One region of the Yersinia sp. SCPM-O-B-9106 (C-191) genome, then DNA from elsewhere that is predicted to be linked to it. Evidence: predicted binding sites of a transcription regulator. Region 1 holds the regulator's gene; each other region holds the start of a gene.

Region 1 (3,134 bases):
CGCAAAATGCTGAAACCTCGGTCGACCGCGACGGTAATCACTTCAGCGCCAAGAGTGATAAACCTTGGCCGGGTGTGCACGGTATTTCAGGCCAATCATGGAATGAAACTGTTCGGACTGACGAACAGATGGAATACATGATTTTTCCGCGGGTATTACCACTGGCCGAACGTGCCTGGCATCGTGCGCCATGGGAGCAAGATTATAAAGCGGGCCGCGAGTACAAAGGTGGCGAAACCCATATGGTCGATACTAAGGCGTTGAACTCAGATTGGCAGCGTTTTGCCAATATTATGGGACAACGTGAATTGGCGAAACTGGATAAAGCCGGTGTTGCTTACCGCTTACCGGTTCCGGGGGCGCGTGTCGTTACAGGGGAGTTGGAAGCTAACATTTCCTTGCCGGGGCTGATTATCGAGTATTCCACTGATGGCGGTAAGCAATGGCAGAAATATGATGTCAAAGCCCAACCTAAAGTCAGCGGTGACGTGTTGATTCGCTCGACAAGTCCGGATGGTAAACGTAGTAGCCGTGCGGAGCCGGTTAAAGTCTGATTATTGCTGTCAAAGTGCTGTGTCTGATGTTAACTCCTGTTTGCCAGGCTTTTATACCCGTTATACTTCAAGCTGCATGTGCGTTGGCTGTCTTTGTTCGCCCCAGTCACTGACTTGTGTCAGCTCCTAGGGATTCGCTCAATTGCCGCCTTCCTGCAACTCGAATTATTTAGGGTATAGGTAAACAACATTATGTGAAGTTGAGTTGATGGTTTTTTCCCCGGCGAGTCCGGGGTTTTTTTTGTTTCAAATTCATGTGAATGGCCATTAAATGAGTAATGAAAAAATGAATTTGTCACGAAGAGAGGGATGCAGGAGATCAGTAACAAAAATGACCACCTGACTCCCAACTGAAATAACTTGTGGGAAAGGCGGCCATCTTGCGAATTGCTTATTTCAGCATTATGTGAAAATCTTTATATGATCAATGAGATAAAACCATATTATTTTGGATCGTGCGCAGACTCGTCTTCACGGCAATTGCCAGTGGCACAGTGGCCATAGAGATACAGGCTATGATTGGTCAGCTTGATGCCATGCTTTTCAGCAATATCACGTTGCTGTTTTTCAATCTCTTCATTGCTAAATTCAATCACTTTGCCGCAATCCAAGCAAATCAGATGATCGTGATGATGCTGTTGCGTCAATTCAAAGACTGATTTACCGCCTTCGAAATTGTGGCGGGTCACAATACCAGCATCATCAAACTGGTTCAGTACGCGGTAAACCGTCGCCAGACCAATTTCTTCACCGATATCGATCAGCTTTTTATAAAGATCTTCCGCGCTGACGTGATGGTTAACCGGATCTTGTAACACTTCCAGAATCTTAAGCCGGGGCAGCGTTACTTTAAGGCCTGCATTTTTTAAGGCTTTGTTGTTGTCAGTCATGCGGATTCAGTCCTATTACTATCGATTCAAATTAAGGCCGTTCAGCCTATGACATCCGTGGCGCAATATTCTCAATTGCGTCTCATTATAGAACTGCTAGCCCCAAATGAAAACCGTGGTTGTTAACAAAGATATAATTGCACACTTTGCCCCATTAATCATGCAATGTATTGATGGGTGGGATTGTTGCATCATTTAAGTATATGGTTGCTGGGTGTAACGTTACAAATTTGTAGCGGTTTATTTTCATTTTGCACGGATGAATATGCGGATCTGTGGGCGGCTTAACAAGTCTATTCGTCATCCTTCAAGCTGCATGTGCGTTGGCTGCTCTCGTTACTCGGCCAGTCAATGATTCGGGCCTCACTCACTTGCCGCTTTCCTGCAACTCGAATTATTTAGGGTATATAGCGAGAGGCGTTAGAGGTAACGGAAACGCGGTTTGATGTTTAACATCACCCTCGCGTTTCCGACACGGCAAGTTAACCGGTAATTTCAGCGAGATTCAGTTCTTCACTGATCTGTTTTACCCAAGCGCTAACACGTTCATTCGTCAATTCTGGCTGGCGATCTTCATCAATAGCTAAACCGACAAAGTGATCATCATCCGCCAAGCCTTTGGAGGCTTCGAAGTGGTAGCCTGCGGTTGGCCAGTGGCCGACAATAGCAGCACCGCGTGGTTCGATGATATCGCGCACAGTCCCCATCGCATCACAGAAATATTCTGCGTAATCTTCTTGGTCGCCGCAACCGAACAACGCGACCAGCTTGCCGTTGAAATCGATCTCTTCCAGTGTCGGGAAGAAATCATCCCAATCACACTGGGCTTCACCGTAATACCAGGTTGGGATACCGATCAGCAGAATATCGAAGCTTTCTAAATCTTCTTTGCTGCTTTTGGCAATGTCATGAACCTCAGCAACATCTTTGCCCAGTTGCTTTTGGATCATCTTGGCAATGTTTTCGGTATTGCCAGTATCGCTGCCAAAGAAAATGCCTACAGTTGCCATATAACTTAATACCCTTAAATTCAAATAGTTATGCAAATTACTGAGCGCTCTGCCCAATAATATAACACATGTATAGGGCCATATAATGCCAGAAAATCTCGCCAGGCCGATATCAAGTTTATGCGATATAAAATTTTTGTGAGTCGCTCAACCTTATAACGTCATTGCCGATAACCTTCATGTAACCGAAAGGTTGCAATTTGCGGTGCCAGGGGGGAAACCGTCAAATGAAAATTTGCCGGGAAAGGAGTTGTCGTTAGCTGTATGGAACGTCCTTTATTGCTTTTCGGTCATCAAATAACACCAGGATTTTAACGGTAAGTATCCGATATATAAGGGGAACTAACATGCAGTTTTTAAGAAATATTACCATCAGAGCCGCACTACTTTGGGTGCTTGGGGCTTTTTGCCTGCTATGGGGCGGAGTATCGGGTTATACATTGTTATCACTGAATCAACTAACACAATCCACTAATGCCAGCAGTGTGTTGGTTGAAAATATGAATTTGGTCAATCAGGGGACGGATCAATATTTTCGGATGGTTACACGCCTGGCCCGTTCAGTAGATTATCGACAGGGCGGTAATATTGCGGATGCCGATAAAGAACTCAAATCATCCAATGTTGCACTTGAGAATCTGAAAAAAAAGTTGGCGCAGTTTAAAGCCATCGACCATGCA
Region 2 (3,134 bases), 1.4 Mb from region 1:
TTTACCGACTTTCACATTGTCAAAGTTACCAAAAACTTTGCTAAATCCTGCCATGTTCTGCTCCGTTATACGGTGTTTCTGATGCAAATCAATCAGTGTAGGTGAGTGGGGGGTCGGTCTAATTATTAGAGGATTTCGGGGAACTGGTGATAGGTGGGGCAGCCTTGGCAAGAGTGCTTTTCCCAAACGTAATACCCGTCATACTTCAAGTTGCATGTGCGTTGGCTGCTCTCACTCACCCGAATCACTTACTTGAGTAAGCTCATCGGGACTCATTCGCTTGCCGCCTTCCTGTAACTCGAATTATTTAGGGTTATAGTTCATGGACTTAATATCCATGAATACCAGTGACCTTCTTGTACATTCTATCGGCAGGAATCAAGCAAACTTTAACAATATAAATGCCAACAATAAGCAATAAAAATGCCAGCAAGAAGGCCTTGCTGGCATGGTTTTAGTTTTATACGCTGCGGGCTTGAAGCCGCAGCGTTGCTAGCTGAGAATTACTTAGCTTGAGCGAAACGCGCGGCGGCTTCGTCCCAGTTAACGACGTTCCAGAATGCTTTGATGTAGTCTGGGCGGCGGTTTTGGAATTTCAGGTAGTAAGCGTGTTCCCACACATCCAGGCCAATAATTGGGAAGCCAGACGCGCCAGAAACAGCTTCGCCCATCAGCGGGCTGTCTTGGTTAGCAGTAGAAACAACCGCCAGTTTGCCATCATCTTTCAGAACCAGCCAAGCCCAACCTGAACCGAAACGCGTTGCCGCAGCTTGCTCAAATTTTTCTTTGAAGCTGTCAACGCTGCCGAAGTCGCGCTCGATAGCGGCTTTCAGGTCACCGGTCAGAGTGGTGCCCAGTTTCAGGCCTTTCCAGAACAGGCTGTGGTTAGCGTGGCCGCCGGCGTTATTACGCATAAAGGTGCGTTTTTCTGCCGGGACTTTGTCCAGATCTTTGATCAGGTCTTCAACGCTGAATTTAGCCAGCTCAGGGAAGCTCTCCAACACCGTGTTTGCATTATTAACATAGGTTTGGTGGTGTTTGGTGTGATGGATTTCCATCGTCTGCTTATCGAAATGGGGTTCTAAAGCATCGTAAGCATAAGGCAGGGATGGCAGTGAGTAACTCATAATCATCGTCTCCGTAGGTGTAGAGCGGCGCAAAAAAAGTAAGCACCGCGTAAGCATTCGGATCATTATAGTTAATTAAATGATATTGAAAATGATTATCAATGCCTTACTTATTGTGCGGTCTTTCTATTCCTGAATCCGCTGCGGATGTGTATACACTGTTGCCCGGTCGGGTTTACTGAAACCAACCAAGGTGAGATTACAGCGCTCGGCGACTTCAACTGCTAAGGTTGTTGCAGCTGAAACAGCAAACAAAATCTCGGCCCCGCACATGGCGGCTTTCTGTACCATCTCATAGCTGGCGCGGCTGGAAACCAGCACCGCGCCTTGCTGCCACGGCTGTTTGGCTCGAATTCCAAGCAATTTATCCAGCGCGACATGGCGGCCAACATCTTCACAGCCCCCTAGTAATTCGCCTTGAGGATTAATCCAAGCGGCGGCATGAGTACAGCCGGTCAGTTGGCCGACGGTTTGTACCTGTTTGAGCTGTGCGAGGGCGCGGTCGAGGTTGTTGAAATCAAAAGTTTGCGTGAATGGTAAGGGCGTGATTGGGCGGAAGATATCGTCCAGTTGCTCGATACCACAAACACCGCACCCAGTGCGGCCGGCCATCGCCCGGCGGCGTTCTTTTAAACCGGCAAAACGGCGGCTGGAGAGTTCAATGTTAACTTCTATGCCATTACAGCCAGGATTAACATCAATGGCGTAGATTTCCTGCGGCGCACTAATAATTCCCTCTGATAATGAAAACCCCAGCGCAAAAGCCTCTAAATCCTTGGGGGTGGCCATCATCACGACATGAGAAATGCCGTTGTACACCAGTGCTACCGGCACTTCCTCCGCTAACCAATCCAACTGTGGCTCGGCCATTTTATGGCGCTGTAGCACGTTAAGTTGTCGGGCGCCGCAAATTCCGGTGGAAAGGTCAATATCTGAAGGTTTGATCTGGCTCACTATGCAGCCCTGAAAGTTATAACCCATAATCACAATGTGGTAACATTCGCATTAAGAATGGTATGGGTATGATTCAATTTCAATAGGAATGTATCCCATCCCGATAAAGGTGATATCGCGTTAGCGATTTTAGCGCTTCTGGTTTTGTTGAGGGAAGCGCGAACTGAATTTTAAATTCATACAATGTGACAATGAATGAAGGAGAGACCCATGCAGGTCAGCAGAAGGCAGTTCTTTAAGATCTGCGCTGGCGGTATGGCAGGAACCACGGTCGCGGCACTCGGCTTTACGCCGTCTGTGGCGCTGGCGGAAACGCGCAATTATAAGTTGCTGCGCGCCCGCGAAACGCGGAATACCTGCACATATTGCTCCGTCGGTTGCGGGCTTTTGATGTATAGCCTCGGCGATGGTGCTAAAAACGCCAAAGAGAGTATTTTCCACATTGAAGGGGACCCGGATCATCCGGTAAACCGTGGTGCACTGTGCCCTAAAGGTGCGGGGCTGGTGGATTTCATTCACAGCGAAAGCCGCTTGAAATACCCAGAGTATCGCGCGCCAGGTTCAGATAAATGGCAGCGAATCACTTGGAATGATGCATTTGATCGCATTGCCAAGCTGATGAAAGAAGACCGGGACGCTAATTTCATTAAGACCAACGACGCGGGTGTGACCGTCAACCGTTGGCTGAGTACCGGTATGTTGTGTGCTTCGGCATCCAGCAATGAAACGGGTTATTTGACCCAGAAATTTAGTCGCGCTCTCGGCATGCTTGCCGTAGACAACCAAGCACGTGTCTGACACGGACCAACGGTAGCAAGTCTTGCTCCAACATTTGGTCGCGGTGCGATGACCAACCACTGGGTTGATATCAAGAACGCAGACTTAATTATTGTCATGGGCGGTAATGCGGCAGAAGCGCATCCGGTGGGGTTCCGCTGGGCGATGGAAGCCAAAATCCACAACAATGCCAAGTTGCTGGTGATCGACCCACGCTTTACACGTACTGCATCGGTGGCTGACTTCTATACGCCAATCCGCTCCGGTAGCGATATC
Region 3 (3,134 bases), 1.1 Mb from region 1:
TTTATCACCGGTTGATGGAATTAATGTGCTGATTGGCGTAAATGTAATGTTTTATCGTTGACCCTGCGGGCTGTATAAGCTTTGATAACTTTATTGTCTCAACAAACATGGAAAAATAATGGAACAATTACGTGGGCTTTATCCAGCGTATGAACCTTACGATAGTGGCTTACTAGACACAGGTGATGGTCACCAGATTTACTGGGAACTCTGTGGCAACCCTGAGGGTAAGCCCGCGGTATTTATTCATGGTGGCCCTGGTGGCGGGATCGCGCCTTATCACCGGCAACTTTTCAACCCAAAGAAATACAAAGTATTACTTTTTGATCAACGCGGGTGTGGGCGTTCGACGCCCCATGCCAGCTTGGATAACAACACAACCTGGCATTTAGTTGATGACATTGAACGGCTGCGTGAGATGGCCGGCGTAGATAACTGGTTGATATTTGGCGGCTCTTGGGGTTCGACACTTGCGTTGGCCTACGGTGAAACCTATCCCGAACGGGTCAGTGAAATGGTTTTGCGTGGGATATTCACTCTGCGTAAAAAAGAGTTGGATTGGTATTATCAGGACGGGGCTTCCCGCTTCTTCCCCGATAAATGGCAGCGCGTGTTATCCCTGTTAGCGCCAGAAGAGCAGGGTGATGTCACTGCGGCCTATCGCAAGCGGCTGACCTCACCGGACAAAGCGGTACAATTGGAGGCCGCAAAAATTTGGAGCTTGTGGGAGGGAGAAACAGTCACTTTACTGCCAACCAAAAGCGCGGCTTCTTTCGGTGAGGATGACTTTGCTCTGGCATTTGCCCGCATTGAGAATCACTATTTTACCCACTTGGGCTTTTTGGATAGCGATAACCAACTGCTCGATAACGTCACGCGCATTCGCCATATTCCTGCGGTAATTATTCATGGCCGATATGATATGGCTTGTCAGCCACAGAATGCGTGGGATTTAGCAAAAGCATGGCCAGAGGCTGAACTGCATATTGTCGAAGGTGCCGGACATTCCTTTGACGAACCAGGGATCTTGCACCAACTAATTCTTGCAACCGACAAATTTGCTCGAAAATCCTAGCGATTCTCACCGCCAAACTCCCGCAGACCCTGGTGCGGGAGTCTCTTACTCATGACTTCATTTTGGGTTCATACGGCAAGCGAGAGAATTTATTTGATTCACTGCGGTAGTGTGCCAACCGCTGTAAAAAGTATTCACGTAGCTCATCCGGCTGTTCTCGAGCAACCATTTCAGGGATCACCGGCATATTGTAGCGCTCTTTAAATGCAACCCCAGAAGCGGCCAGATCGACATTCATTTTTGCTGTTTCTTCATCAGAAAGCTCAGCCAGATTATATCCCATTTTTCCTCTCCTTCGTGGCGCATCGGCAGTTATGGCGCAAAAGGTAATGCAGCTGGCAGATATTGGCAAGAGGCTAATGTGCCCTAATAATATCTAATTAAACGTTTTTGCAGTGAGATAATATGACCTCAAAGTCATAAGGTTATTATTTATTGAAATAAACCTCAAATAAGAATCATTCTTTTTAGTATTCTGGTGTTAATGTAAATGATTCTTATAATAATTAATCTCATGTTTAAATTTAAAAAATATGGTTAATAATCAGCTGGTTAAGTTATTTAGTGATTTTATTAAATATTAATGTGAATAGGGTGTTCTTATTTTGTTTTTAACTTGGCATAATACGCTAAGTTAATCGTTGCTTACCTGCATTATAAAAATTAGGGAATTATCATGTTGAAAACAGAAATGGCTCAGAAGCTTAATGAGCAACTGAATCTGGAATTTTACTCTGCCAATCTTTATCTACAGATGAGTGCTTGGTGCAGTGATAAAGGCTTTGAAGGCGCGGCAGCATTTTTAAAAGAGCATTCTCAAGAAGAGATGCAGCATATGCAGCGTTTATTTGAATATCTGAGCGGAACGGGCGCTATGCCGGTATTGGGTACAATCAGTGCGCCGCCGACAGATTTCGCATCACTGGCTGATGTATTCAAACTGACTTATGAGCATGAGCAACTTATTACGACTCAAATTAATGAGCTTGCCCATGTCGCAATGACCACTCACGATTACTCTACATTCAACTTCCTGCAATGGTATGTGTCTGAACAGCATGAAGAAGAAAAACTGTTCAAATCTATTCTGGATAAACTGGCGCTGGTGGGTAATAGCGGCAATTCATTGTTCTTCGTCGATAAAGATCTGAAAACCATGGCTGCACAGAGCCACGTTCAGGCGTAATTTTTTGGCTTGATTTGAACTCGCCGCAGTCTCTATCCACTCTTTAGTGGAAATAGAAATTGCGGCTTTTTATTGCCTCTTCACCATACTCGTCCCTCCCTTTTCTCTTAATTTTATTGTTTCGTGCTAACAACATGTTGTTTAGCTATGGTTTCTCGACTTGCCATATTGAAATCGTTATCATTTGCAATCAAGCTAAAAGCGCTAGCTGAGCTTAATTGCTACTCAACTATTGGTGATATTTCAATCGCCATTCATAATTTGGCGTTTTATTTTGTGCCCTACCTCACAGGTAGTGCAATTGACTGGAAGTGATAGGGGTTCGCGCTGCCAATATAGGATATGGTTGGTAGCAGACAGATTCTTCTCCCCCATCGATTAAGGGATATTATGTTTATTCGCAAAGTTCGTTCTTCATGCCGCATGCTTTCGGCACTTATTGTGTTATTTGTTGGGTTATCCAGCCAGCAAGCCTTGGCTCACGCCCACCTGAAAATTGAATCTCCTGCTGCCGATGCGACCATTGGTTCAGCGCCAGAAGCCGTGACACTGGGTTTCTCTGAAGGAATTGAATTGGGTTTCAGTGGAGTGAAAGTGACTGGCCCAGATAACAATGTTGTCAAAACAGGCGAGCTTAAATTGGACCCGGTCAATAACACACAATTAATCTTGCCGATCGATAGTGCATTGAAAGCTGGGAAATACGACGTTTCATGGCATGTGGTGTCTGTTGATGGCCATAAAACCAAAGGCACTTACAGCTTCACAGTGAAATAATATGTCTCTGGCGACTCTATTCGTTCTGTGTCGCTTTCTGCATTTTTTGGCGGTGATGCTGATGTTTGGCATCAGTGTTTTCACCGCCTTATTAGC

What was found. The regulator Fur, encoded in region 1, represses iron uptake genes when iron is present. The targets are predictions, from matches to a motif close to ATAATAATGAGAACNACTATCAA.
Region 2: the regulator Fur is predicted to act here: its motif matches at 1,207-1,229, upstream of sodA (superoxide dismutase [Mn]).
Region 3: the regulator Fur is predicted to act here: its motif matches at 1,527-1,549, upstream of ftnA (non-heme ferritin).

What each region holds. Positions count from the first base shown of each region.
Region 1 covers NZ_CP110791.1:1,401,430-1,404,563, forward strand. The annotation lists gene OP863_RS06430 (beta-N-acetylhexosaminidase) at 1-554, shown strand, start outside; gene fur (ferric iron uptake transcriptional regulator) at 998-1,444, opposite strand; gene fldA (flavodoxin FldA) at 1,927-2,454, opposite strand; gene OP863_RS06445 (methyl-accepting chemotaxis protein) at 2,802-3,134, shown strand, end outside.
Region 2 covers NZ_CP110791.1:49,200-52,333, forward strand. The annotation lists gene OP863_RS00195 (methyl-accepting chemotaxis protein) at 1-54, opposite strand, end outside; gene sodA (superoxide dismutase [Mn]) at 504-1,127, opposite strand; gene fdhD (formate dehydrogenase accessory sulfurtransferase FdhD) at 1,254-2,108, opposite strand; gene fdnG (formate dehydrogenase-N subunit alpha) at 2,292-3,134, shown strand, end outside.
Region 3 covers NZ_CP110791.1:2,505,749-2,508,882, reverse strand. The annotation lists gene pip (prolyl aminopeptidase) at 119-1,075, shown strand; gene OP863_RS11605 (DNA polymerase III subunit theta) at 1,125-1,358, opposite strand; gene ftnA (non-heme ferritin) at 1,752-2,261, shown strand; gene yobA (CopC domain-containing protein YobA) at 2,652-3,038, shown strand; gene copD (copper homeostasis membrane protein CopD) at 3,040-3,134, shown strand, end outside.